2 regions of the Stenotrophomonas sp. YJH_SMC_82 genome follow, and region 2 is predicted to be linked to the other one. Evidence: riboswitches for the same ligand, from Rfam matches in the RefSeq annotation. Region 2 holds a riboswitch; the other holds the start of a gene.

Region 1 (14,298 bases), 710 kb from region 2:
GCAGCCGCCGGACGAGCCGCGCTTCGTGCTGGCGGCCCGTACCATGGTCGAAAGTGGAGAATGGCTGCTGCCGCACCGGGGCGTGGAGCTGTACGCGGAGAAGCCGCCGGTCTTCATGTGGCTGCAGGCGGCCGCTTACGAGGTGGTCGGCAGCTGGCAATGGTCGTTCCTGCTGCCGTCGCTGCTGGGCGCCCTGCTCAGCCTGTGGCTGGTGTCGGACCTGGCACGGCGGCTGTGGTCGCCGCGGCATTCCCTGTACTCCCTCGCGGCGCTGTTCTGCACCCTGCAGTTCGGCCTGATGGCCAAGCGCGCGCAGATCGACATGGTGCTGGTCGGCATGACCACGGTGGCCCTGTGGGGATTGATGCGCCACCTGTGCGAGCGCCGCAACCTGCCCGCGCTGTGGCTGGCCGGTTTCGCCGCTGGCCTCGGCACGGTGACCAAGGGCGTGGGGTTCCTGCCGCTGCTGATGGTGCTGCCGTGGTTCGGCTGGTGGCTGTACCAGCGCCGCCGCGGGCGCAGCGTGGACGGTCCGCACCCGGCAACGCTGCTGTGGCTGATCCCGGCCTTCCTGCTGGGCGTGGCGGTGTGGCTTGCCCCGCTGGGCTGGGCATTGCTGCATGAGCCCAGCGCGTCCCTGCAGTCCTACGCCCACGAACTGCTGTTCAAGCAGACCGGCACCCGCTACGCCAACGCCTGGCACCACCGCCAGCCGGTCTGGTACTACCTGCAGGTGATCCTGACCTTGTGGCTGCCGGGCAGCCTGTTGCTGCCGATGCTGTTCAAACCCTGGTGGCGCCGCATCCGCCGTGGTGACTGCCGGCAATGGCTGCTGTTGGGCTGGGCGCTGCTGGTGCTGGTGTTCTTCAGTGCCAGCCCCGGCAAGCGCGAGGTCTATGTGCTGCCAATGCTGCCGGCGATGGCGCTGGCGGTGGCCCCGCTGTTGCCTGGCCTGCTGCGACGGCTTTGCGTGCGGCGCTACCTGTTCGGCTACACCGTGGTGCTGATGCTGGCCACCGGTGTGCTCGGCGTGATGCTGATGACCGAACATCCGTGGGCCCTGGCACAGCTGGAACGACGGGCGATGCCCGATTCGCTGCTGCCGGTGCTGGGAGATGGCCTGCTGACCTTTGCCATTGCCCTGGCCACGTTGATCGTGTGGCTGCGGGTGCGACGTGCCGCAACGCTGGTGTTGCTGACCCACGGCATGCTTTGGATGCTCTACGGCCTGGTGCTGATCCCGGCGCTGGATCCGTACGCATCAGCGTCGGCGGTGATGCGCCGGGTGGGCGCGCGGATCGGCCCGGACGCGGAGCTGGCACTGGTCGCCTGGCGCGAACAGAACCTGCTGCAGGCAGATCGGCCGGTGCGCGAGTTCGGCTTCAAGCGCCCGTGGGCCGAACAATGGCATGACGCCGGCCCGTGGCTGGCCGAGGCGCCGGGCAAGCGCTGGGTGCTGGTGCTGGACGATGCGATGAGCCCCTGCGTGGACCCGGCCAAGGTGATCGACATCGGCATTGCCAACAGGAATCGTTGGCAACTGCTTCCCGGTACGGCCTGGGACCCGAAGTGCCACGCCGAGCGCACCGGATCGACCGCCGAAGAAGACTGAACGGTGACGCGCGCCGGGGACTCATTAACCCGGCGCGAACGGGCGTCCGACCCTTCTCCGACATCGAGGTGACGAGCATGAACGCGGATTCCCGAACCGCCCCTTCCCAGCATGCCCGTTCGTCCCATTGATGCGGCAGCGCCGCTTGCGACATCACCACTGGCGTCAAGATTCGCCGTAACTCACTTCTGGCTGCCTGTCGCAATCGGTCTGCCCGTGTTTACGCTGCTGATGGGTTTCGGCGGTGATCAATGGGTGGCCGATCACCTGTTCCGCCTCGAAGGTGGCCACTGGGCGTTGCAGGACGCCTGGGTCACCCGCACGGTGGTGCACAAGGCCGGCAAGTGGCTGAGCACGTCGGCGGCGCTGGTCGCGATCCTGTTGTGCGTGCACCACTGGCGCAAGGGGGGCGATCGCACCCTGCGATGGGCGCTGCTTTATGTCGTAATTGCCATGGCGCTGGGTACGGGCGTGATCTCCCTGCTGAAGACCCTGGTGCCGATGGAATGTCCCTGGGACCTGCTGCGCTACGGTGGCCATCAGCCCTATATCGGGCTTTTCACGCAGCGCCCGGCCGGCATGGCCGCACAGGCCTGCTTCCCTGCCGGCCACGCCAGCGCAGGCTATGCGTGGCTGTGCCTGTACTATTTCGCCCTGCTGTGGCGCCCGTCATGGCGCTGGGCAGGCTTGTGGATCGGCCTCGGCACCGGCCTGGTGTTCGGCATCAGCCAGCAGCTGCGCGGCGCGCATTTCCTTTCGCATGATGTTGCCACCGCGTTGATATGTTGGCTGCTGTCACTCGGCCTGTACCTGATCGTCAAAGGCATCCTGATCCGCCGTCAGCTGGACCGTCCCAACCGCCAGGAGGCAAACGCATGAGTGCATCGGTCCAACGCCCCGCCCGCCCTTCCGCACTGGCGGGTCTTCGCCACTGGCGGCCACAGCTGTCCACCGAAGCACTGATCGCCTTCACCAGCCTGTTCTTCGCGGTGGCCGGCAACGGCCTGTTCTGGCACAGCGCGATGGCCAGCCATCCGGGCAGCCTGCGCTACGCGCTGTCGCTGCTGCTGTTGCTGCTGGGTGCGCACGGCGTGCTGCTGGGCATCCTGGTCTGGCGCTGGAACGCCAAAGTGGTGATCAGCCTGCTGCTGCTGGTGACCGCATTCGCCGCACACTACATGAGCCGCTACCACATCTACCTGGATGCGGACATGCTGCGCAACGTGCTGGCGACCGACCCCAAGGAAAGCCGCGAGCTGATGACGGTATCGCTGCTGTGGCCGGTACTGCTGCTGGCAGTGCTGCCGATGGTGGTGCTGTGGCGCGTGCAGCTGCGCCGCCGCAGCTGGGGCCGCAGCCTGCTCTGGCGCGTCGGCTTCCTGGTGGTGGCGGCAGTGACGGCTGTCGGCGGCGCGTTGATCTCGTTCCAGGATGTCTCGGCACTGATGCGCAACCAGCGTGAAGTGCGCTATCTCGCGACACCGGCCAATGTCCTGTTGGGCATGCCGCGTGCATTGCGTGGCGACAATCCGGTGCAGCGCGCCCCGAAGCTGCCGATCGGCACCGATGCCAAGGCCACCCCGCGCGCGCCGGCCAGCAAGCCGCGCCTGCTGGTGATCGTCATGGGCGAGACCGTGCGTGCGCAGAACTGGGGGCTCAACGGTGGCCGCAACACCACCCCGGAACTGGCGCAGGCCAGCGTGATCAATTTCCCGGACATGCATTCGTGCGGCACCAGCACCGAGGTTTCGTTGCCGTGCCTGTTCTCGCCGTGGGGCCGCCATGACTACGACGAGAAGAAGATCCGCGCGCACCAGTCGCTGCTGCACGTATTGAACCGTGCCGGCATCGCACCGTTGTGGCGTGACAACCAGTCCGGCTGCAAGGGCGTGTGCGAAGGCCTGGACTTCCAGTCGCTGTCCGATGCCACCACGCCGGGCCTGTGCGCCGATGGCCGCTGCATGGACGAGATCCTGCTGCAGGACCTGGCCACCCAGGTACGCGCCAGGCCCGGCGACCGGGTGGTGGTGCTGCACCAGCTGGGCAACCACGGTCCGGCCTACTTCGAGCGCTATCCGCCCGCATTCCGCCGTTTCACCCCGACCTGCGATACCCGTGACATTGGCCGTTGCTCGCGCGAAGAGATCACCAACAGCTACGACAATGCCGTGCTGTACACCGATCACTTCCTGACAAAGACCATCGGCACGCTGCAGGGCATGCAGGATTACGACACGGCGATGATCTACCTGTCCGACCACGGCGAGTCGCTGGGCGAGAAGGGCCTGTTCCTGCACGGCGTGCCCTACGCCATCGCCCCGGCCGAGCAGACCCGGGTACCGATGACGATGTGGTTCTCGCCAGGCTTCGCCAGCAGCCGTGGGCTGGACCTGCAGTGCGTGCGCAAGCGTTCGGCGGCGTATACCGACCATGACAACCTGTTCCCGTCGGTGCTGGGCCTGATGCAGGTGAAGACCTCGCTGTACGAACGCGACCGCGACGTGTTCGCCAACTGCGAGAGTTGAGGAGTGTTCGGCAGGGCTTGCAGCCCTGCACCTGCAGGGGCAACGGCCGAAGCAACAGCAACAGCGTGCATTCCGTGGGATGGTGGAGTGGGTCCGGTGGCGGGAGACGCCGTAAACCCATCCTTGGGGGCTTGGCCGCGACATCCATGCCGCGGACACTCCCGCCACCAGACCCACCCCGCCTTCGACAGTTTTCCGCGATCTGTTGGACATGCCGATGGGGTCGGATCCGTTTTCCGTAGGAAAACGGATCCGACCCCATTTTGATTGTCGATATCTGACAGATGTGTCGACCAAGGTCGACACCTACCGACAGCACACGGAATCTGTCAGAGGTGGGGCGGTGTCGGAGTGCGGGGTGTCAGCCGCATGGATGCGGCTGCCAAGCCTACACGGACGTACTTGCGGCGTCCCCGCACTCCGACACCGCCCCGCCAAACCACGGATAGTCCGCTGTTGCTGTTGCTTCGGCTTTGCCGTTGCTTGAAGGCCTCTGCGGGTGCCGGGCGCCGCCCGGCCGACTTCCGCCACTTGCGGAGGCAGCGGCTGCCCACTAGCCTTCGGCCGTCGTTCACCACCCAAGGACCGCCCTTGAAACACCGTCATCTCCTGCTGGCCTCGGCAATCGCCGCCGCCACGCTGGCCCTGGCCGCCTGCAAGAAGGAAGCTGCCCCAGGCACCGATACCACCAGCAGCAACGCCCCGGCCGGCGAAACCGCCGACCAGTTCGTGGCCCGCATCAATGCCGAGTTCAAGGCCGCCTACCCGGAGATGACCTCGGCGCAGTGGCTGTCCTCCACCTACATCAACAGTGATTCGGAACGCATCGCGGCCAAGGCCAACGAGCGCTCGCTGACGCAGCTCAACAGCTGGATCGAACAGGCTGCGAAGTTCGACGGCAAGCCGATGAGCGAGGACAGCAAGCGCGCGATCCACCTGCTGAAGCTGATGTCGTCGATGCCGGCACCGCGCGACCCGGCCAAGCTGGCCGAGCTGACCCAGATCGCCACCCGCATGGAAGGCAGCTATGGCGCCGGCAAGTACTGCACCGATGCCAACGATCCGAGCTCCTGCCGCCAGCTGGGCGAGCTGGAGCAGGTGCTGGCACGCAGCCGCGACTATGACAAGCAGCTCGACGCCTGGCAGGGCTGGCACAGCACCACCAAGAACATGCGCGGCGACTACCAGAAGTTCGTCGGCCTGGTGAACGAAGGCGCCAAGGGCATGGGCTTCACCGATGCCGGCCAGATGTGGCGCAGCGGCTATGACATGCCGCCGGAGCAGATCGGCCCGGAAACCGACCGCCTGTGGGAACAGGTCAAGCCGATGTACGAGCAGCTGCACTGCTACGCACGCGGCAAGCTGGACAAGACCTACGGCAAGGACAAGGCCGAAGTGGGCAACGGCCTGATCGCCGCGCACCTGCTGGGCAACATGTGGCAGCAGGACTGGTCGAACCTGTGGGACCAGCTGGAACCGTACCCGGGCGCCGGCAGCCTGGACATCACCGCGGCGCTGGAGAAGCAGTACCAGACCAACCTGAGCGCGGCGCTGGCCAAGGCCGGCAAGGACGCCAACGTGGCCGCACAGTACAAGGCGCAGCGCGAGGCCGAACTGCGCACCGCCAAGCAGATGACCGAACGCGCGCAGGACTTCTACGTGTCGCTGGGCATGCCGTCGCTGCCGCAGTCGTACTGGGAACGCACCCAGTTCATCAAGCCCGACGACCGCGACGTGGTCTGCCACGCCAGCGCCTGGGACATGAACATGGAAGGCGACGTGCGCACCAAGATGTGCATCAAGCCGAACGAAGAGAACTTCACCACCATCTACCACGAGCTGGGCCACATCTATTACGACCTGGCCTACAACCCGCTGCCGCCGCTGTTCCAGGGCGGTGCCAACGATGGGTTCCATGAAGCGATCGGCGACACCATCGTGCTGGCGATGACCCCCAAGTACCTCAGCTCGATCGGCCTGGTCGATACGCCGACCGAAAGCCGCGAAGCGGTCATCAACAACCAGATGCGCATGGCGCTGTCGGGCGTGTCGTTCCTGCCGTTCGGGCTGATGATCGACCGCTGGCGCTGGGGTGTGTTCGATGGTTCGATCACCGCCGACAACTACAACAAGGCATGGTGGGACCTGAAGGCCAAGTACCAGGGCGTGGCGCCTGCCAGTACCCGTGGCGAGGAGTTCTTCGATCCGGGCGCGAAGTACCACGTGCCAGGCAACACCCCGTACACCCGCTACTTCCTGGCGCGCATCCTGCAGTTCCAGTTCTACAAGGGCCTGTGCGACGCGGCCGGCTACAAGGGCCCGCTGCATGAGTGCACCTTCTACGGCAACAAGGAAGCCGGCCAGAAATACTGGGCGATGCTGAGCAAGGGTGCCAGCCAGCCGTGGCAGGCCACGCTGAAGGAGCTGACCGGCACCGACAAGCTCGATGCCGGCCCGATGATCGAGTACTTCACGCCGGTCAACGAGTGGCTGAAGCAGCAGAACGAAGGCCAGATGTGCGGCTGGCAGGCCAACGCGGCCCCGGCGGCAAAATGAAAAAAGGGGCGGGTCCGCAAGGATCCGCCCCTTCCTGGTAGTGCCGGCCGCTGGCCGGCAACTACGCGATGAAGACCCCGCGGGCAGCCGGCCAGCGGCCGGCTCTACCGGAATGCCTGTCAGCTGTCCTTCTTCGCCGCCATCGCCGCGGCCAGGTCCGCCTTGAACTCCTCGAAGGTCTGGCCCTTTTCCTTCGCTTCGGCCTGTGCGGCGCCGCGCAGCGCATCGGAGTACATCAGGCGCACCGGCGTGCCGTTGCGCTCGTGCAGTTCACCGGCCTGCATGATCAGCGCCAGTACCTGCGCGGCGGAGTCACTGTGGCCGGCGATACGGCCGTCCATGCCCAGCACCCATTCGCCATCGCGGCGCACGACACCGGCCAGCAGGGTGCGCTGCGCGTCGCGCAGTTCCGCATGTGGCTCCACCGGCGAGGCCTGGGCAGCGGCCTTGTTGGCGGCCTGCTTTTCCTGGCGACGGCGCTGGTCGCGGCGGGTCTTGGAGCTGGTGGACATGGTGCGGTACCGCTGCGAAAGGGGGCGCAAGGATAGCGCACCCCACGCGCAGCACCGCTTCACGCGCGCTCGATCCAGCAAGGTCAGTCCAGCACCTTGCCGTGCCGCCAGTAACCCATGAAGGTGATCGTGCGGCGGTCCAGCCCGCACTCGCGGACCAGATGGCGACGGATCGCCATCACCGCTCCCGCCTCGCCTGCCACCCAGGCATACAGCGGCCCGGCCACGCTGGCATCGGCCTGTTCCCAGAGAATCTGCGCGTCAACGTCGATCTCTTCCAGTTCTTCGCCAGCGACCACGCTCGAGGCGGCCAGGCGCGCCTGCACCGCCTGCAACAGGGGCGCCCCGTACGCCGCCCGCCCGCGCGGCAACCAGACCAGCTCGGCCGTGGCCGGCGCCTTCAGGCGAACCGCATCACCGGCCTGCGCCACTTCCAGCAGGGCCAGCGTACGTGGCGGATCCACCCTGGCCGCCAGTTCCTCAAGAATGCCGGCCACTGCCGGCAGCGCGGTCTCGTCAGCCACCAGCAGCACCTGGCCAACGCCGGCCGGCGGCTTCCATTCCCAGCCCTCGCTGCTGTCGGCGCAGTCGGCATCCGGGGCCAGCAGCACCACGCGGTCGCCCGGCCGTGCATGGATGGCCCATCGCGAGGCCGGCCCGGTCTCGCCATGCAGCACGAAATCAACATCGACCTCGCCCTGCTCTGCACGCAGCTGGCGGAGGGTGTAGGTGCGCATCGGCGGGCGCTGATCGTCCGGCAGGGCCCGATAGCGTGGGTACCAGTCCTCGCCGCTGGGGACCTGCGGCACCTCCTGGCCGGGCAAGGGGAAGAACACCTTGATGCGCTGGTCGGGCCCTCCGGTCGTCATCCGCGCCACTTCGGCACCGGTGAACACCATGCGGTCCAGGGAAGGGGAAAGAACGCGGCGCTCCTTCAGCGCCACCTCGAACAGGCGGTAGGTCTGCTGCGCAGCCATGGGGAACCTCATGCAACGACAGTGGATCGGCTGGCTGTCGTGCACCTGTGCACCGGCTGGCTGGAGTGCCCAGCCTAGTCCGGCGGTTTCCCGTCGCAAGCGTTGCGGGCGTCGTAGCCTGCCCTACCCCTGCGCGCTGCTCAGTGACCCGTGCAGGCTGCCTGCGCCGCGCGTTCGCGCCGGTGTTCCCAGTACCAGAACACGAAGCCGGCGCCGAAGAACCCAGCCTGGCCCAACGCCAGGTGCAGCGGGCTGGCGCTGAGCAGCGGCGACACCACGCCGGCCACCACGGTGCTGATCATCAGCTGCACGAAGGCCTGCAGCGACGAGGCCAGGCCGCGCTGGTGCGGGTACATGTCCAGCACCGCCAGCGCCAGGATCGGGAAGATCAGCGCCATGCCCATGCCACCCAGGAAGATCGGCAGCACCGCCCACGGCAGCACGAACTGCGGCGCCAGCGCCACGTAGCCGACGTTCAGCAGCACCGACAGCGCGCACAGGCCGAAACCAATGGATACCTGGCGGGTGGGCGTGGTGTGCCCGGCCATGCGCCCGGACAGGAACGAGCCGGTGGTCATGCCGCCGATGGTGGGGATGAACAGCCAGGCGAAACCGCCCTCGCCCAGGTGCAGGTGCTGCATCACGAACACCGGTGCCGAGGAGATGTACAGGAAGATGCCACCGAAACCGATGCTGCCGGCCAGCGCCAGGCGCAGGAAGCGCGGATTGAAACCGATGCGCACGTAATCACGCATCAGCACCCGCGGCGACAACGGAACGCGCGCTTCGAGCGGATGGGTCTCCGGCAGGTAGCGGGCGGTGGCCGCCAGCAGAACCAGTGCGAACACCACCAGGAACCAGAAGATCAGCGGCCAGCCAGCACCGCTGAGCAGGATCCAGCCACCGATGATCGGCGCGATCGCCGGGGCGATGCCGAACAGCATCGACACCTGGCTCATCAGCCGCTGCGCGTCGTGACCGTGGTACAGGTCGCGGATCACCGCGCGGCCGACGATCATGCCGACGCCTGCGGACAGGCCCTGCAGGGCGCGGAACCCCAGCAGCGTGGTCAGATCGGTGGACAGCGCACAGCCGACCGAGGCGCCCACGAACACCACCAGGCCGCCGAGGATCACCCGCTTGCGGCCCCAGGCATCGGACAGCGGGCCGTGTGCCAGGCTCATCAGGCCGTAGAACAGCAGGTACACGCTGATGGTCTGCTGCACCGCCACCTCGTCCACCGCCAGGCGCTGGGCCAGCTGCGGGAACGCGGGGAAGATGGTGTCGATCGAGAACGGACCGAACATGGCCAGGCCGGCGAGCAGCAGGGCCATGCGGCGGGTGGAAGGAGCAACAGCGGCGGTCATGGAGAAGGCGTCCGGCAGGGCCATGCGCGGCACGCACGGCGGGCGCCAGTCCCCTGCAGCAGGGACGGCGCCAGATGAATTCGGGTATCCGCCCATCATAGGTGGGGATTGCGCCTGATGCCATGCAGCAGTGCACAAAACGCACGGGCGGGCCATCGGCCATTCAGGCGCCGCGGCCGGGCCCGCAGGCGGCTGGCGCGCCCGCAACGGGCTATAATCGGCGGGCAACACGGTGGGAGAAGCGGAACACCGCTGCCGAAGGCGCAACGCCCGTAATCGCTCAGGCCCGATACCACCCGTAACACAACTCTGGAGAGACCGGTTCGATCCGGCGCCGAAGGGGCACGAAGCCGCGGTTTTCCGCGCTTCCAAACTCTCAGGCAAAAGGACAGAGGGGCGCCCCGCAGACCGCCGACCGGCGGCTTGTGCCCGTGCGTGTGCCCTTTCCTGACGGATCCTTCGCCATGTCCCAGAACACCCCTTCCCTGCGTGAGCTCGAGCACCACAATGCGTTCGTCGAGCGCCACATCGGCCCCAACGATGCCGAGATCGCGCAGATGCTCGACGTCGTCGGCCACGCGTCGCTGGATGCGATGACCGATGCCATCGTACCGGCCAAGATCAAGTCGCCGGCGCCGCTGGCACTGCCGGAATCGATGACCGAAGTGCAGGCACTGGCGAAGATCCGTGCGATCGCCGACAAGAACACCGTGCTGCGCAGCTTCATCGGCCAGGGCTACTACGGTACCCACACGCCGAACGTGATCCTGCGCAACATCCTGGAAAACCCGGCCTGGTACACCGCCTACACCCCGTACCAGGCCGAGATCTCGCAGGGCCGCATGGAAGCGCTGATCAACTTCCAGACCCTGTGCGCCGACCTCACCGGCATGGAAATCGCCAACGCCTCGCTGCTGGACGAAGCCACCGCCGCAGCTGAAGCGATGACCCTGGCCAAGCGTTCGGCCAAGTCGAAGTCGGACACCTTCTTCGTGCACGACGCCGTGCACCCGCAGACCCTGGAACTGCTGCGTACCCGCGCCGAGCCCATGGGCATCGTGCTGCGCGTCGGCACCCCGGCCGAGGCACTGGAAGCAGAAGCCTTCGGCCTGCTGCTGCAGTACCCGGACACCTTCGGCCAGATCGGCGACTACAAGGCGCTGGTCGAGGCCGTGCACGCGCGCGGCGGCCTGGTGGCCGTGGCCACCGACCTGCTGGCGCTGACCCTGCTGGCCGCCCCGGGCGAATGGGGTGCGGACATCGTGGTCGGCAACAGCCAGCGTTTCGGCGTACCGTTCGGCTTCGGCGGCCCGCACGCCGCATTCATGGCCTGCCGCGACGCCTACAAGCGCTCGATGCCGGGCCGCCTGATCGGCGTCTCGGTCGATGCCCAGGCCAACCCGGCCTACCGCCTGACCCTGCAGACCCGCGAGCAGCACATCCGCCGCGAGAAGGCCACCTCCAACATCTGTACCGCACAGGTGCTGCTGGCGGTGATGGCCTCGATGTATGCCGTGTACCACGGCCCGGAAGGCCTGACCCGCATCGCCCGGCGTACCCACCGCCTGGCCTCGATCCTGGCCGCCGCGCTGCGCGAGGCCGGCGTGCAGGTCGGTGGCGACTTCTTCGATACGCTGCACATCACCGGCGTGCATGCCGATGAGATCCACGCCAAGGCACGCGCCGCCGGTTACAACCTGCGCGCGATCGACAGCGACTCGGTCGGCATCAGCCTGGACGAGACCGCCACCCGCGGCGACGTGGTCGCGCTGGCCGCCGTGTTCGGCGCGCAGGCCGACATCGATGCGCTGGATGCCAGCACCGCCGACGCACTGCCGGCCGGCCTGCTGCGCCAGTCCGCGTTCCTGACCCATCCGGTGTTCAACACCCACCACAGCGAGCACGAACTGCTGCGCTACCTGCGCTCGCTGGCCGACAAGGACCTGGCGATGGACCGCACGATGATCCCGCTGGGCTCGTGCACCATGAAGCTCAACGCCACCGCCGAGATGATCCCGGTGACCTGGCCGGAGTTCTCGCAGATCCACCCGCTGGTGCCGGCCGACCAGGCGCTGGGCTACAAGGAACTCATCGACACGCTGGAAGCGATGCTGGTCGAATGCACCGGCTATGACGCGGTCAGCCTGCAGCCGAACTCCGGCGCGCAGGGCGAGTACGCCGGCCTGCTGGCGATCCGCGCCTACCACCGCTCGCGCGGCGAAGGCCACCGCGACATCTGCCTGATCCCGGATTCGGCGCACGGCACCAACCCGGCCTCGGCGCAGATGTGCGGCATGAAGGTGGTGGTGACCAAGACCGATGCCAACGGCAACGTCGACGTCGAGGACATCCGCCTCAACGCCGAGAAGTACAGCGACCGCCTGGCCGCGATCATGATGACCTACCCGTCCACGCACGGCGTGTTCGAGGAAGAGGTGGTGGAGATCTGCGAGATCATCCACAAGCACGGCGGCCAGGTGTACACCGACGGTGCCAACATGAATGCCCTGGTCGGCGTGGCCAAGCCGGGCAAGTGGGGGTCGGACGTTTCGCACCTGAATCTGCACAAGACCTTCTGCATCCCGCACGGCGGTGGCGGCCCGGGCGTCGGCCCGTGCGCGGTCAAGGAGCACCTGGCCCCGTTCCTGCCGGGCAAGCTGGGTGACAACGGCCCGGTCGGCATGGTCAGCGCGGCCAGCTTCGGCAGCGCCTCGATCCTGCCGATCAGCTGGATGTACATCGCGATGATGGGCCGCGACGGCCTGCGCAAGGCCACCCAGGTCGCGCAGCTCAACGCCAACTACATCGCCAAGCGCCTGGCCCCGCACTTCAAGACCCTGTACACCGGCCGCAACGGCCTGGTGGCGCACGAGTGCATCCTGGACGTGCGCCCGCTGGAGAAGACCAGCGGCATCGGTGCCGAGGACGTGGCCAAGCGCCTGATCGACTTCGGCTTCCATGCCCCGACCCTGAGCTTCCCGGTGGCCGGCACGCTGATGGTGGAGCCGACCGAGAGCGAATCGCTGCACGAACTGGATCGCTTCATCAACGCGATGATCCAGATCCGCGAGGAGATCACCGCGATCGAAGACGGCCGCCTGGACCGCGAGGACAACCCGCTGAAGAACGCGCCGCACACTGCCACCGCAGTGACCGCCAGCGAGTGGACCCACGCCTACCCGCGTGAACTGGCCGCCTTCCCGCTGGCCAGCCTGAAGCAGAGCAAATACTGGCCGCCGGTGGCGCGTGTCGACAACGTGTACGGCGACAAGAACGTGATGTGCGCCTGCATCCCGGTCGATGCCTACAAGGATGATGAAGTCGAGGCGTGATTCCTCACTGCATCGGTAAAGAAAATGGCCCGCGCAAGCGGGCCGTTTTCATGCGGCGTGTGGACCAAGGCCCACACCCACAAGCATCCGATCACGGGTCCGGCATCTGCCCCAGGCTCAACTGCCACGACACGCCAAAGCGGTCCTGCACCCAGCCGTAGCGATTGCTGAAGTCATAGTCGCCCACCGGCATCAACCAATGGCCGCCCTCACCCAGCACGCGTGCCGCGCGCTCGAACTGCTCGGCACCGGAACACTCGACGAACAGCGAGATCGACGGCGAGAAGGTGAAATCGTGCACGTCCAGGCTGTCGAAGCACAGGTAGTGGGTGCCACCGAGCAGGAAGATGGCCTGGCGGACCTGCCCCGGCACGCCGGCGCCGGCCCCCTCGGGATGGCGTTGCAGGGCCAGCAGCCGGAAATCGGCAAAGGCTTCGGCGTACAGGGCCAGCGCGGCCTCGGCCTGGCCGGTGAACATCAGGAAGGGACGGCTGCGCAGCATGCGGTACTCCTGGTCGACGGGCCGATGACGGCCTGCCTGCACAGTGCCACGCGGAGTGTGTGCCTGTTGTAGAGCCGAGCCCATGCTCGGCTGGCGATCGCGCAAACAGCAGCCGACCGCAGGGTCGGCTCTACAGAATCACGCCTGGCGCATGCGCCGCGCGATGGCACTGCTGGCGGCGATCGTGGCGGTCAACGCCACCATCGACAGGAACTGCAGGCGGGTGTGCGACTCACTCAGCAGCAGGCCGAAGATCAGCGCAAGGATCGCCAGTGCACAGCAGGTCAGCCACGGGAAACCGGCCATGCGGAACGGCAGTCGGGTACCCAGACGATCCGCGCGACGACGCAGCACCAGCTGCGAGACCAGCGACAGCGTCCACACCAGCAGGCAGGTGGAACCGACGATGTTCAGCAGCACCGGCAGCACCCGGTCCGGGAACAGCAGTTCCATCACCGTGGCGGCAAAGCCGAACAGCACGCTGGCCAGCACGGCGATCACCGGCACCTGGCGCGGGTCGGTCCAGCCAAGCACGGCCGGCGCTTCGCGACGCTGCGCCAGCGAATACATCATGCGCGAGGCGCCGTAGAGGTTGGCATTGAGCGCCGACAGCAGCGCGATCACGGCGATCAGCGTGATGGCGGTACCAGCGCCCGGGATGCGGGCGATGTCCAGCACGGCGGCGAACGGCGACTTCAGCGCCTCGCTGGTCCACGGCACCACGGCGATGATCACGCTCAGCGAGCCGATGTAGAACACCAGGATGCGCCAGGCCACGGTGCGGATGGCACGGGCAATGCTGCGCTCGGGGTCTTCGGTTTCGGCCGCCGCCACGGCCACGATCTCGGTGCCGCCGAAGGCGAACACCACCACCAGCAGCGCCGCGCCGATCCCGGCCAGGCCCTTCGGCGCAAA
Region 2 (14,298 bases):
GGGCTACCACTTCACGACGGATCTGCTCGGAGGCGAACACTTCACCGCCCGGCGAATCCACCCGCAGCACCACCGACTTCACGTTGTCGTCGTCGCGCGCGGCACGCAGCAGCGCCGAGGTCGACTCGCCACCGATGCGGCCGGCCGGCAGGTCACCGCCACTGATTTCGCCGGCGGCCACCACCACGGCCACCTGCGGACGCGAGTCCACCGGGTTGCGGCGCGCGTCGAGCAGGGCCAGGTAGCGGCCGAAGTCAACGTTGCGGAAACCACCGTCGGCATCCTCGTCGGCCACGCCGCGCTCGATCATCAGATCCTCGAATTCCTCGCGGGTCTTCAGCGCGGTCACCAGCTTCTGCTGCAGGGCGAACTTGGCCAGGTCACCACCGGCGGCAGCGATGCCTTCCGGCAGGGTGTCGATGCCGGCGGCCAGCTGTGCCGGATCCAGGCGGCGGGCCTTGGCGATGTCGCCCAGGTAGCGCTGCCACACGTCGTTCATCCAGAACAGGTCGGCTTCCTTGGAGGCCGGCGACGCCGCGTCGAGCACGTACGGCTCGGCCGCGGACTTGTACTCGCCCACCTTGAACAGGTGCACGTCCACGCCCAGCTTGTCCTGCAGGCCGGTGCGGAAGTACTGGCGGTAGCGGCCGAGGCCTTCGAGCACGACCGAACCCATCGGGTCCAGGTAGACCTCGTCGGCCTGCGCGGCCAGCAGGTACTGCGACTGGCCCATGCTCTCGCTGTAGGCCACCAGCTGCTTGCCGGAGGCGCGCAGGTCCTGCAGCGCGGCGGCCACCTCACGCAGCGAGGCGAAACCGGACGGCTGCAGCTTGTCCAGCTCCAGCACCACGCGCTCGATCTTCTTGTCTTCCTTGGCCGACTCGATCACCCGCAGCAGATCGCGCAGCTGGATCTCCTCGGCGCCGTTGTCACCCACCGCCTTGGCCAGCGCGCGGCTGACCGGGTCGGCGCTGAACTGCTCGACCAGGCGGCCTTCCGGCGCGATCACGAGCGTCGTGCGGTCCTGCAGCGACTTGCTGGCACCGGCGCCCATGCCGGCGGCGATGACGAACATCACCAGCAGCAGGAACAGCAGGCCGAAGAACACCAGGTTGAGGATCAACCGGCGGGTGAAGTTCATGACGTCCCACAGCCCGATGAAGAAGCTGGCGACGGGATTGCGACGCGCCGGGGGCAGCGGGGGCACGGGTTGATTCATGGAACGCTCCGGATGGCTTCTTGCCGTGGTACCAGCATAGCCGGTGCCGCGTGATGCAGCATCGGACACAAGTCAGGGGATCGCCCGTCACGGGTGAACGTGGCGGGCGGGAAGATCAGGACAGCGCGGATTGCCCGATGCGCTGGCTGCTGCGGCGCAGGCGCCAGCCCATCAGGATGGCAGCGGCGGTCAAGCCGACGATCAGGCCGATCCACATGCCCTGCGGGCCCATGCCCAGCCCCAGGCCGAGCCCGGCGCCGAGCGGCATGCCCAGGCCCCAGTACGCGAACATGGCGATGAACATCGGCACGCGGGTGTCCTTCAGGCCGCGCAGCGCGCCGGCCGACAGCACCTGGATGCCGTCCGGGAACTGGAAGGTGGCCGCGTACAGCAGCAGGGTCGAGGCCAGGCCGGCCACCGCCAGGTCGTTGGTGTACACACCGACGATGGCATCGTGGCCGAACAGCAGCACCGCCGCCGACAACGTCTGCGTGCCCATGATGATCGCGTAACCGGCCCAGGCCGCACGCCGCACGCCGAAGCCGTCACCACGGCCGACCGCATGGCCGACGCGCACGGTGGTGGCCTCGGCCACGCCCATCGGGATCATGAAGCACAGCTGCGCGACATTGATCGCGATCTGGTGCGCAGCGGCTTCGTTGGCACCAAGGCGGCCGATCAGCAGCGCGGTGACGATGAACAGGCCGCCCTCCATCAGCACGGTGATGCCGATCGGCAGGCCGGTGCGCAGCAAGTCCCAGATCGCCTTCCAGCGCGGCCCTTCGAAATGCGAGAACAGCTGCAGATGGGCGAAGCGCCTGGTGAACCACAGGTAGGTGGCGAAGGCGATCGCCTGCAGCCACATCATCACCGCCGAGGCGATGCCCAGGCCTTCGGCGCCCATTTCCGGGAAGCCGAGCTTGCCGTTGGCCAGCACATAGCCCATCGGTGCCAGCACCAGCAGGCCACCGAAGCCGAGCAGCATCGTCGGCAGCGTCCAGTGCATGCCTTCACTGAGATAGCGCATGCAGAAGTACAGGGTCAGCGCAGGTCCGCCCCAGCGCACCGCATGCAGGAACGCGGTCGCCCCCGGCACGATGTCCGGCGCGATGCCGAACGACGGCAGCAGCGGCGGCACCACGGTGAGGAAGGTGAACATGATCAGGCCCAGCCCCAAGGCCAGCCACAGTGCCTGGCGGAACAGCGGGCCGATCTCGCGCTCGCGGCCGGCGCCATGCAGCTGCGACACCGAGGCGGTGAGCGAGATCAGGGTGCCGATCGGAATCAGCATCGGCAGCCACAGCAGCGCCGTACCGATGGTGACGGCGGCCAGTGTGGCCGTGGCGTGGTGGCCGGCAATCACGTTGTCGACGAAGGAGATCAGACCGGTGGACACATGGCCCAGCACAAGCGGCAGGGCGAGCAGACCGGTGGCGCCGACTTCCTTGCTGAAGCGCGGCGTGGAGGTTGCAGTAGACATAAGGTGCTTGACGCGAACTGCGGTTGCGCGCGAAGGGCACAGGCACCGGGTTGCGGGCGCCCATCTTACGCGGGCGGCGCCAGCATTCCCATGACATGGCGTGAATGCTGGGTTTCAGCCGCCCCACACAAAAAGGGGACGGAGGGGATTAAGTCGTTTCAGGCCCACTAGTGCCGGATGCGACTTAATCCCCTCCGTCCCCTTTTTTACTGGCCGGCCTGGCGCTTGAGCCAGCTGTCGCGCTCGGCGGCGGGCACGGCGAGGAAAGCGCTGCGCACTGCGTCGCGTTCCTGCGGTGGCGTGCGCTGCGCGACCAGAGTCAGCTGGGCCAGCTGCGCCGGGCTGAGCTGGCGCAGTACGGCCAGCGCGGTCTCGCGCTGTTCCGGCGGCACGAAGCCGAACAAGCCATGCAGCTTGGGGAATTCCAGGCCCAGTTGCGGGCCCAGCCGCCACCCGTCGCGGAACGCCTGGTCCTGGTCGCGGAACTGTTGGCGCAGGCGCTGCTGCTGGTCCGCAGGCAGCGCATTGAATCGCGCAGCCGCCTGGCGGATGCGCTCGCGCTCTCCTTCCGGCAGCGCGCGCCAGGCGGCGTAGTCGGCGCGGCGCTGGCGCTGCTGCTGCGCATCGAGCTGGGCGAAGCCAGAGGGTGCTGCCGTCGACGGTGCTGGCGAAGCCACCGGCGTGGCCGGCGACGTCGGTGGCGGCAACGGCACGTTCAACGATTGCGGCGCGGCAGACAGCGACAACGGCAGGGCCAGCAGCAGGCTGGCGAACACGGACTTATTCATCGGCAGCAGCGGTTTCCAGCGTGGCACTGGCCGGCTCCGGCCGGCTCGGCCTGGATTGCGATTCATCCACCGGCAGCGGGCCGCCCGCGGCAGTCCACGCGTACAGGTCGGCATCGGCAACCAGCGGGTAGTCACGATCGGCCAGCATCGCTGCGTCGTCCGTGGCCTGGGCCGTGGTCGCATCCGGCGTGGCGTTGACCTTGCTGGGTGGCAGGGCTTCCACCGTAACCGGACCGGCTTCGCCCACCACCCCCTCCGGCAGCGGTGCATCACTGCCGAAGGAATGCCCCTGCCAGTGGCGCCAGCCCAGCGCTGCGGCCAACAGTACCGCCACGGTCGCCAGCAGGATCAGCGGACCGCGCCAACGTGGCTTGGCGTTCGTGCGACGGCGCTTGCCATTGGCGGCCGCCCGCTCATCGCGCTGCGGTGCGCGCCAGCTCGGGGTCGGGGCTTCATTGTGGGCGGTCGCGGCGGCGGGTTGTTGCAGCTGCTGCAGGCGCGCGGCCGGCAACTCACGGATACGCGCCTGCACCTGTTCGGCCAACTGGCGCCAGGCCGAGGCATCCGGCTGGCCGTGGGCATCACGCGGGCAGGCGTCGGCCAGCAGGTGCTGGTAGCCGGCCTCGTCCTGGTCGAGCACGCGCATGGCGATGCCCTCGTCCAGGCTGCCCCCCACCCGCAGCAGCAGCGCAAGGCGCGGCAGCGGCGGCATCGCGCCCAGCACGGCCAACGGCGGCAGCCACTGCCCGCCCACCGGCTCGCGCAGCGCCTGGCGCTGGCCCAGAAGGGTCCAGAAGCGGGTCGGCCACTGCGCCATCGGCAGGTCGCTGGCCACTGCGGCAAAGGCGCGCATCACCGCCACCAGGGTCTGCTCGGCACGCGCGGCATCGCCGCACTGCAGTTCAGCGACCACCAGGGCACGGCGCTCGACGCCACGCAGGAACGCCGACAGCGCGCCGGCCGCGGTCGAGGAAACAGGGGCGGGCACAGCCGTCATCGGTCACTCCAAAGGTCTGCCGGCATGATAGCGGCAGGCCATCGACGCCCGTAGGACTTGCGCCCACAGGCACTTCGTGCTGCAGGTTGTGCACAGCACCACGCCCCCTCCGGCGAAAACTGTGGCTTCGGGCTGAATTCACTCTGTTTCAGCATTGTTTCACACTTAAGATATTGATTTTATTGTCTTTTGTCGTGTGGCGATTTTTTGACCAACCCAAGCGTGAGGCCGTCGCCATCGGCCTTCTACGTTTCCGATGGCCGTTAACGCACAACGTTATCCACAGAACATGTGGATAAGACTGAATCTCCAATGGACACCGATATTTAGGTGACATTTATGATTCAACGGGCGCCGCCCCGCCGCTCCCGCTGCTGCCGTTCGCGCGCGCATGGCCCGTTACACTGGCCCGATGCTTTCACCGATTCCGACCCTGCAGGTCGCACTGCCTGTCCCCCTGCCCCGCCTGTTCGACTACCTGTCGCCGGAGGGCGATGCACCGGCGGTCGCGGTCGGCTGCCGCCTGAAGGTGCCGTTCGGCAACCGGGAGCTGGTCGGTGTGGTGGTGGGGCACGGCCAGACCGACGACGGCCAGGGACTGCGCCAGGCCTTGGCCTGGTGCGACCCGCAGCCGCTGCTGCAGGGGGAACTGTGGCAGAGCCTGCAATGGCTGGCGCGCTACACCCATGCGCCACTGGGCGAGGTGCTGAGCACCGCCCTGCCCGGCCCGCTGCGCCATGGCGAGGTCCTGCCCGACACACACCACTGGGGTTGGCAGCTGACCACCGAAGGCCACGCCCAGCGTGAAAAGCTGCGCGCCGGCAGCCGTCCACGGCAACTGGCCGAGCTGCTGGCCGAAGCCATCGTGGATGAGGACGTGCTGGGCGAACGCATGCAGGACTGGCGCACCGCCGCGCGCAGCCTGGCCAAGCGCGGGCTGGCCGAGCGGGTTGCGTTGAGCGTGGCCCCCCAACACGCGCAGCCACTGCCCGGTCCCACGCTCAACCCGGACCAGGCCGAGGCGGTGGCCGCGATCACTGCCGCCGACGGCTTCCAGCCGTTCCTGCTGGATGGCGTGACCGGCAGCGGCAAGACCGAGGTCTACCTGCAGGCGATCATCCATTGCCTGGCGCAGGGCAGGCAGGCGCTGGTGCTGGTGCCGGAAATCGGCCTGACCCCGCAGACCCTGGCACGCTTCCGTGGCCGCCTCGGCATCGCCGTGCATGCGCTGCACTCGGGGTTGAACGACAACGAGCGCGCGCGCGTCTGGGCAGCGGCCTCACGCGGCGAAGCGCGCGTCATCGTCGGCACCCGCTCAGCGGTGTTCACGCCGCTGCCCCAGGCCGGCCTGCTGATCGTCGACGAGGAACACGACGGCAGCTACAAGCAGCAGGACGGCATCCGTTACCACGCGCGCGATTTCGCCCTGGTCCGGGCCAAGTCGCTGGGCGTTCCGGTGTTGCTGGGCAGTGCCACGCCCTCGCTGGAAACCCTGCACAACGCCTACGCCGGGCGTTACACCCACCTGCGCCTGAAACAGCGCGCCGGCGATGCGCGGCCACCGCGCGTGCGCATCCTCGATGTACGCAAGCGCCCGCTGCATGACGGCCTCTCGGCCGATGTGCTGGCCGGCATCGGGGAGCATCTGCAGCGTGGCCAGCAGGTGCTGGTGTTCAAGAACCGCCGCGGCTACGCACCGGTGCTGCTGTGCCACGACTGCGGCTGGACCGCGCCATGCCAGCGCTGCGATGCGCCGATGACCGTGCATGGTGGCGGTCGTCGCCTGCAGTGCCACCACTGCGGCGCGCGGCAACCGGCGCCGCTGGCATGTCCGGCCTGCGGCAGCCTGGCGCTGCAACCGCAGGGCATCGGTACCGAACGCCTGGAAGAACATCTCACTGCGGCCTTCGCCGACTTCCCGGTGGTGCGCATCGACCGCGGCACCACCTCACGGCGCGACGCGCTGGAACAGCAGCTGGCGAAACTGGGCGACCAGCCCGGCATCCTGGTCGGCACGCAGATCCTGGCCAAGGGCCACGACCTGCCCAAGCTGACCCTGGTGGTGGTGGTGGGTATCGATGAGGGCCTGTTCTCGGCCGACTTCCGCGCCAGCGAAAAACTGGCGCAGCAGCTGATCCAGGTGGCCGGTCGCGCGGGACGTGCGCGCGACCCGGGCGAGGTCTGGCTGCAGACCCATCACCCCGGGCACCCGCTGCTGGAAACCCTGGTGAGCGGTGGCTACCATCCGTTCGCGCAAGCCGAGTTGAACCAGCGCCAGGCGGCCGGATTCCCGCCCTTCGCGCATCTGGCGCTGATGCGCGCCGAAGCGCAGCAGGTGGAGCATGCCAATGCATTCCTGCTGGCAGCCCGGCACCTGCTGGGCGAACAGAACGTGGTCGAGGCCTACGGGCCGATGCCGGCGCCGATGCCGCGGCGGGCCGGTTACCAGCGCACGCAGCTGCTGCTGTCTGCGGTGCAGCGGCCGCCGCTGCATGGCGTGCTTTCGCAACTGGTTCCGCAGCTGTACGCGCTGCCGGAAGCACGCAAGGTGCGCTGGTCGCTGGATGTGGATCCAACGGATCTTTATTGAGGGGTCAGAGCCCACCCGTCGGGTGGGATCCGACCCCGATGCCCTGGGGTCGGATCCCTTTTCGCAGAAAAGGGCTCTGACCCCGGACGCCTTCGCTTACGTCAGCGGCGACATCACGCCGCGCTGGTAGGCCGGTCGCTCACGCAGGCGCGCATACCACTCGGCCAGGTGCGGCAGGTCCGGGCGCTGGATCGGCAGTTCATACCAGGCGTACACCAGCGAGCCGAGCGGAATGTCGCCCATCGCGAACGTCCCGCCCGACAGCCATGGCTGCGTGGCCAGGGTGGCATCGGCCATCGCCAGGTAGTCACCGGCACGGACGATGGCCGCGCTGATGCGCGCTTCGTCACGGTCGGCCGGCGCGGTGCGCATGATGCCCCAGACCAGGTCGCTGTACAGCGGCGCCATCCGCGAGGTGCTCCAGTCCATCCACTTTTCGGCCTGCGCGCGCTCCATCGGGTCCTCGGCGTACAGCGTGCCCAGCGCATAGCGCGCGCTCAGGTAACGCACGATGGTGTTCGATTCCCACAGCGGCAGGCCGTGGTCCTCGATCACCGGCACCAGGCCGTTGGGATTCATCGCCTGGTACTCCGGCGTCTGCGTGCCACCATGGCTGCCGCCGACTTCGATGGATTCGTACGGCAGGCCGATCTCCTCGGCACACCACAGCACCTTGCGGACGTTGCTGGAATTGCGGCGGCCCCAGATCTTCAACATGCGGGTTTTCCTTGCTGGCAATGCGAGCGGCAACGATACGCCTGATTGGAGTGGAGATGTGCGTGCAGGATGCGGGATCGGGCGCCTGCGCGCTGCCGGCCGGCGGCCGGCACTACCGGTTCTTTTTTGGCAGCGCGCGCACGTAGGACGACTTGCCGTCCTTCTTCAGCTCGAACAGGCCGATCGCCGCCAGCAGATCGCTGAGTTTGCCGTAGCCATAGTTGCGCGGATCGAACGAGGCCTGGTTGCCGATCTGGCTGCCGACCGGCCCCAGGTGCGACCAGCCATCCTCGCCCTCGGCCGAGGACACCGCGCGGCGCAGCATCTTCACCAGCCGGGTGTCGCTGCGCATCTCCGCCCCGCTCTTGCGCGGGCGTGCATCATCATTGGCGACGGGCTCGTTCGATGCCTGTTCGCTCGATGCCTGCTCGGCATCCGGCACGCTGGCGTGGGTCTGGCCCAGCGCTTCCAGGTAGGTGAACTTCGAGCACGCGTTGACGAACGGTTCCGGCGTCTTCTTTTCGCCGAAGCCATACACCTTCACGCCGTCGGTCAGCAGGCGCATCACCATCGGGGTGAAATCGGCATCGCTCGACACGATGGCGAAGCCATCAAGGTTGCGCGCGTACAGCAGGTCCATGGCATCGATCACCATCGCCATGTCCGACGCATTCTTGCCCTTGCTGTAGGCGAACTGCTGGATCGGGCGGATCGCGTATTCGTGCAGCACCGCTTCCCAGCCCTTCAACCGCGGGCTCTTCCAGTTGCCGTAGGCACGGCGCACGTTGGCCACGCCATAGCGGGCGACTTCGGCCAGGACCTCGTCGATCTTCGAGGCCGGCGCATTGTCGGCATCGATCAACAGGGCGATGCGCTTTTCCGGTTCGCTCATGGATTCCTCGCGGGCGGTTGCCTGAACCCGAGTATCGCCGATCCACCCAGGCGCTGACGTGACAGGTGGCCGCCGTGCGAAGATGCCAGGCGCTTCCCCCAATGCCCCCACTGGAGTGAGTCGATGAGTCGCGAGCGCGTTCCCCACCTGGTCGTTGTCGGCGGCGGTTTTGCCGGTCTCTGGGCCACCCGTGCCCTGGCCCGCGAGCGCATACGCATCACCCTGGTCGACCGCCGCAACCATCACCTGTTCCAGCCGCTGCTGTACCAGGTGGCCACCGCCGGCCTGTCCGCGCCGGATATCGCCGCACCGCTGCGCCACATCCTCGGCCACCAGCGCAACGTGGAAGTCCGCCTCGGCGAAGTGGTGGCCATCGACAAGCAGGCACGGCAGATCGGCATGGCCGATGGCAGCACGCTGGACTACGACAGCCTGCTGCTGGCCACCGGCGCTACCCACGCCTACTTCGGCAACGACCAGTGGGCCGAAGATGCCCCCGGCCTGAAAACGCTGGACGATGCCATTGCGCTGCGCCGCAAGCTGCTGCTGGCGTTCGAGCGTGCCGAGGCCGAACCGGACCCGACCAGGAAGGCGGCGTGGCTGAGTTTCGCCATCGTCGGTGGTGGTCCCACCGGCGTCGAACTGGCCGGCACGCTGGCCGAGATCGCGCGCCACACGCTGCGCAACGAATTCCGCCACATCGATCCGGCCAGCGCCAAGGTGCGCTTGGTCGAGGCTGGGCCGCGCGTGCTGTCCTCGTTCCCGGAAGTGCTTTCGCTGAAGGCGCGCCGCCAGCTGGAAAAGCTGGGCGTGGAAGTGCTGACCGGTACCCCGGTGAGCGACATCGACAGCCAGGGCTTCAAGCTCGGTGAGCAGTTCGTGCCGGCCCGCACCGTGGTCTGGGCCGCCGGCGTGGCCGCTTCACCACTGGCGCGCACGCTGGACGTGCCGCTGGACCGCGCCGGCCGCGTGCAGGTGCAGCCGGACCTGACCCTGCCCGATCACCCGGAGCTGTTCGTGGCCGGCGACCTGGCCGCACTGAGCCAGGCCGACGGCAAGCCGGTTCCCGGCGTGGCGCCCGCGGCCAAGCAGATGGGCAAGTACGTGGCCGAGGTGGTCCGCGCGCGCCTGCATGGCAAGGCGGCACCGGGGCCGTTCAAGTACGCCGACTACGGCAACCTCGCCACCATTGGCCGCATGGCCGCGATCGTGCACCTGGGCCGGCTGCAGCTCTCCGGCGTGCTGGCCTGGTGGTTCTGGCTGGCCGCGCACGTGTTCTTCCTGATCGGCTTCCGCAACCGCATCGTGGTGCTGCTGAACTGGGCGGTCGCGTACTGGAGCTACCAACGCAGCGCGCGCATCATCTTCGGTGATGATCAGGACGACCGGCGGCCGAGGCGGTAAGGCCGCACGCAACAGGGGTCGGATCCCTTTCCGCGGGAAAGGGCTCTGACCCCGTCAACAAACATGGAGCGCCATCCACGCATGGCGTGGATCTACTTCCGGCAGAAGTCCTCCTTCCTCGCGGTGTCCGCAATCTGCGCGGTACTCCAATGCCGGGTGATCCAGATCGCCAACGCGGTGCTGCTGAGATGCCAGCGCAGCATGCCGCGCCGAGGTTGCCGCCACAGGTGGCGCCGGGCAATCCAGAAGGCCTCCCGCTCCACTTCAGGCACCTTGTTCTTCATCCCGTCCTTGTCGAAGAACTGGGCGGTGAAGCGCCAGGGGTTCATCGGCTGGTATCCCGCCCGTGGCTCACCGCTGCACGCAGCCACACCACTGGGCGCGCGGTCGGCCGGCTTCGGCCGACCGTCCACCAATGCCAGCCCGAGCAGATACAGCAGGCCAGGCAGCAGCGCGATGCCGGCGACCAGCACGACGACGGAGATCCATGCGTTGCCGGCGGCACGCATCGCTCAGTGCGCCTTCGGTTTCGGGTACCACAGTGCGTTGACGATGACCCAGCGCTGGTCGAAACGCCCCATGTGGAAGTAGTCGACGAACCACGGGGTTTCCAGCCGCACCGAGGCCGCGTTGCCGGTCACGTCCAGCACCGTGCAGCGGCGATCCCATTGATCCTTCGGGGTCTTCAGCGCGCCCTGTTTCGTCAACGAGACCAGCTCTTCCTTCGACATCCGGCGCAGGCCCAGGCGCTCGTCGGGTGTATCGCCGAGGACCGCGCGCTTGGCCAGGTCCGGGTGCAGCGAACGGGCGACGCGCTGCGGATCGGCCTCCAGCTGGCCATCGACGTGGTCGTGGCAGGTGGCTTCGATGGCCGCGATCGTGGCGGGGTCGGCGGCAGGGCTCGTTGCTGCGGAGAGAGCGAATAGCAGGGCGATCGTGGACATCCGGGTCTCCAGCTCTGGGCGCGGGGCGATCATCGCATGGACCGGGTAGCCCATCCACGCAGGGCGTGGATCTACTGTAGAGCCGAGCCCGTGCTCGGCTCCCGCATCGGGCAGACGGAACAACAGCCGAGCGTGGGCTCGGCTCTACAGAAGCGCAGGATCCGTTGCCTGCAGCCAGGCCAGCTTGCGTTCGCGGGGCTGCTGCTTGAGTTGCCACTCGGCCCGCGAGGCGGCGGCCCGGTCCGGGTATTCGCGCACGGCCAGCACGCGCAGCGGCGGCCGGGCCCGGGTGTAGCGCGCGCCCTTGCCGGCCTGGTGGGCGGCGAAACGCGCCTCCACATCGGTGCTGATGCCGGCGTAATAGCTGCCATCGCGGCATTCGAGCAGGTACAGGAACCACGGGCGGACGGACGAGGCCATGCCTGGATTATGCCGTGCTGCACTGCAGCGGATATACTGGCACCCGAATGCAGGAGAGAGGCGCCGCGCTGGCGCCCGCCGAAGGCGCAGGCTCCCATGATCGCTCAGGCCGGTGGGCTGGAATCCCACCAACCATGCATTCGACTCGCCGAGCTGGAGAGAGGTCACCGGGCATGCCCGGGGCGATCCGCCGAAGGGGCACGCGGCCCATGCCGCTGAACTCTCAGGCAAAAGGACAGCGGGAGCGGCACCGGTCATCGTCATCCCGTCATTGCGCAGGCAGTGGCGGTGGTCGCGCATGGCCGGCCCCACCGCGCCCGGAGCCTGTCCCATGCTGCTGTCCATCATCTACCTGATCGCCATTTCCGCCGAAGCCATGACCGGCGCACTGTCCGCCGGCCGCCGCCGCATGGACCTGTTCGGCGTGGTCATGATCGCCTGCGTCACCGCCCTCGGGGGTGGTTCACTGCGCGACATCCTGCTCGGCCACTACCCGCTGGGCTGGGTGAAGCACCCCGAGTACCTGGGCTTCACCGTGTGCGCGGCGCTGATCGCCACCTGGGTGGCGCGCTGGATGCACCACTTCCGCCGCACCTTCCTGGTGCTCGACGGGCTGGGCCTGATCGCCTTCACCCTGATCGGCTGCTCGATCGCGCGCGAAGCCGGCCATGCAATGCCGATCGTGCTGATCGCCGGCATGCTGACCGGCGCGTTCGGCGGGGTGCTGCGCGACATCCTCTGCAACGAGGTGCCACTCATCTTCCAGAAGGAGCTGTACGCGATCATCGCGCTGCTGACCGGCGCGGCCTATCTGTTGCTGCTGCACTGGGGCGTGGCCGATGCCACCGCGATCCTGTGCTGCCTCGGCGGCGGCTTCGCGTTGCGCCTGCTGGCGATCCACTACCGCTGGGAAATGCCGAAGTTCGTGTACCACGACGAAGTGCATTGAGCCTCTTCGTAAAGTCGAGCCATGCTCGACTGCTCTTTGCAGGAAACCAACGCGCTTCGCGCGCAGGTCGGGCATGGCTCGACGCTACAGGAAGCGGTATCACCACCCCGGCGATGTACCTGGCGCTGTCGCTCATGCGCAGCGCCAGGCGCATCGCCGGTGCAGATGGGCCGGCCTCCAACTCCGACCGGCCCTGATCGCGGCCGCACCCCCGCAGGCGCTGGCCGCCATCCACACACGTGCCGCACTCAGGCGGCTTCGATCAGGCTGCTTCGGACACCTTCACGTCGCGACGGGCGCGCACGGCCGCAGCCAGACGCTCCAGCACCGTCACGGTGGTGTCCCAGTCGATGCAGCCATCGGTGATGCTCTGCCCGTAAACCAGCGGCTGGCCTTCCACCAGTTCCTGGCGGCCACCGACCAGATGGCTCTCGATCATCACGCCAACGATGCGCTGTTCGCCGTCTTCCAGCTGAACAACAATGTCTTCGATCACCTTCGGCTGGTTCTCGGGGTTTTTCAGGCTGTTGGCGTGGCTGGCGTCGATCATCAGGCGCGTCGGCAGCTTGGCCTTGGCCAGCACCTGGCAGGCGTCGGCGACGCTGCCGGCGTCGTAGTTCGGCTGCTTGCCGCCACGCAGGATCACATGGCAATCCGGATTGCCGGTGGTCGACACGATGGCGGTGCCGCCCTGCTTGGTGACCGACAGGAAGTGATGCGGGTTGGACGCCGCACCCACCGCGTCAGCGGCGATCTTGACGTTGCCATCGGTGCCGTTCTTGAAGCCGACCGGGCACGACAGCCCCGAGGCCAGCTCACGATGCACCTGGCTTTCGGTGGTACGCGCGCCGATCGCGCCCCACGCCACCAGGTCGGCGATGTACTGCGGCGAGATCACATCGAGGAATTCGACACCGGCCGGCAGGCCGAGCTTGTTGATGTCGCGCAGCAGGCCGCGTGCGATGCGCAGGCCCTTGTCGATCCTGAAGCTGCCGTCCAGGTCCGGGTCGTTGATCAGGCCCTTCCAGCCCACCGTGGTGCGCGGCTTCTCGAAGTACACACGCATGACGATTTCCAGTTCGCCGGCCAGCGCGTCGCGCAGCGGCTTCAGGCGCTGGGCGTATTCGATGGCGGCCTTCGGGTCGTGGATCGAGCACGGGCCCACCACCACTGCCAGGCGGTCGTCACGGCCGTGCAGGATCTGGTGCAGGGCCGCGCGCGAGGCGCTGACGGTGTCGGAGGCTTCATCGTCACAGGGCAGCATCGCCAGCAGCTGGGCAGGCGGTGTCAGCGGTTCGATGGTGCGGATGCGCAGGTCGTCGGTGTGCGGGGGCATTGCAGGAGATCTCCGGAACGTTGGGGTCCCCAGCGTGGCGGCATGAAAAAAGCCGCCAGGTTCGCTGGCGGCTTTCGGGAATGCGTCTGAAGCTTTCTTCAGGATGAGCGCAGTCCTTCCTCCGCCAGTGGCTTCGGAAAGTAATACCAGTAAAAGCGGGTGGCGGCTGCGTTCATGGGGTGTATTGATAGCACAGCTTTTGCGCAGTGCAAAATGTTTCATCCGCAACCGCGGGTGCGGTTCAGCGAGGCGCGCGCCGGCGCTGCCCACGCGGCAGCAGCCACGCAAAGCCGCTCATTTGCCATGCACTTCCACGTCCAGCAACAGGCCTTCGTGGATGTCGGCCCAGCGCTCCAGCACGCGGTCCAGCTCCTGCCTGGCCTCGTCCAGCTGCTCGGGATTGAGCAGGGAACGGGCGGTGTAGAGGTCGGAGACCAACCGCCGCAGGGCCGCCTCCGGGATGGCCACCGACGGCCCTTCCCGCCCCGGCAACTGCAATGCCGGGCTGTCGCCAAGCGGGCCGAACAGCGTGACCTGGAGCGTGCTCTGCATGATCAACTTC

What was found. Region 2 has a riboswitch for glycine ahead of AC5P53_RS02010 (trimeric intracellular cation channel family protein). Riboswitches for the same ligand answer to the same signal wherever they lie in the genome.
Region 1: it holds a riboswitch for glycine, as region 2 does, so the genes downstream of both, gcvP (aminomethyl-transferring glycine dehydrogenase) here and AC5P53_RS02010 (trimeric intracellular cation channel family protein) in region 2, are expected to answer to the same signal.

What each region holds. Positions count from the first base shown of each region.
Region 1 covers NZ_JCAFSE010000001.1:1,144,212-1,158,509, reverse strand. Annotated here, with positions in the region: gene AC5P53_RS05115 (ArnT family glycosyltransferase) at 1-1,612, shown strand, start outside; gene AC5P53_RS05110 (phosphatase PAP2 family protein) at 1,724-2,491, shown strand; gene AC5P53_RS05105 (phosphoethanolamine transferase) at 2,488-4,137, shown strand; gene AC5P53_RS05100 (M2 family metallopeptidase) at 4,729-6,693, shown strand; gene AC5P53_RS05095 (hypothetical protein) at 6,813-7,205, opposite strand; gene AC5P53_RS05090 (siderophore-interacting protein) at 7,289-8,182, opposite strand; gene AC5P53_RS05085 (multidrug effflux MFS transporter) at 8,323-9,549, opposite strand; glycine riboswitch at 9,849-9,951, shown strand; gene gcvP (aminomethyl-transferring glycine dehydrogenase) at 10,014-12,881, shown strand; gene AC5P53_RS05075 (VOC family protein) at 12,973-13,383, opposite strand; gene AC5P53_RS05070 (amino acid permease) at 13,522-14,298, opposite strand, start outside.
Region 2 covers NZ_JCAFSE010000001.1:437,668-451,965, reverse strand. Annotated here, with positions in the region: gene sppA (signal peptide peptidase SppA) at 1-1,219, opposite strand, end outside; gene AC5P53_RS02060 (MATE family efflux transporter) at 1,335-2,699, opposite strand; gene AC5P53_RS02055 (DUF3106 domain-containing protein) at 2,906-3,487, opposite strand; gene AC5P53_RS02050 (hypothetical protein) at 3,480-4,484, opposite strand; gene AC5P53_RS02045 (primosomal protein N') at 4,897-7,074, shown strand; gene AC5P53_RS02040 (glutathione S-transferase family protein) at 7,171-7,791, opposite strand; gene AC5P53_RS02035 (NYN domain-containing protein) at 7,904-8,683, opposite strand; gene AC5P53_RS02030 (NAD(P)/FAD-dependent oxidoreductase) at 8,807-10,087, shown strand; gene AC5P53_RS02025 (hypothetical protein) at 10,180-10,596, opposite strand; gene AC5P53_RS02020 (nuclear transport factor 2 family protein) at 10,600-11,031, opposite strand; gene AC5P53_RS02015 (GIY-YIG nuclease family protein) at 11,176-11,451, opposite strand; glycine riboswitch at 11,492-11,581, shown strand; glycine riboswitch at 11,595-11,700, shown strand; gene AC5P53_RS02010 (trimeric intracellular cation channel family protein) at 11,783-12,400, shown strand; gene AC5P53_RS02005 (3-deoxy-7-phosphoheptulonate synthase) at 12,663-13,736, opposite strand; gene AC5P53_RS02000 (hypothetical protein) at 14,031-14,288, opposite strand.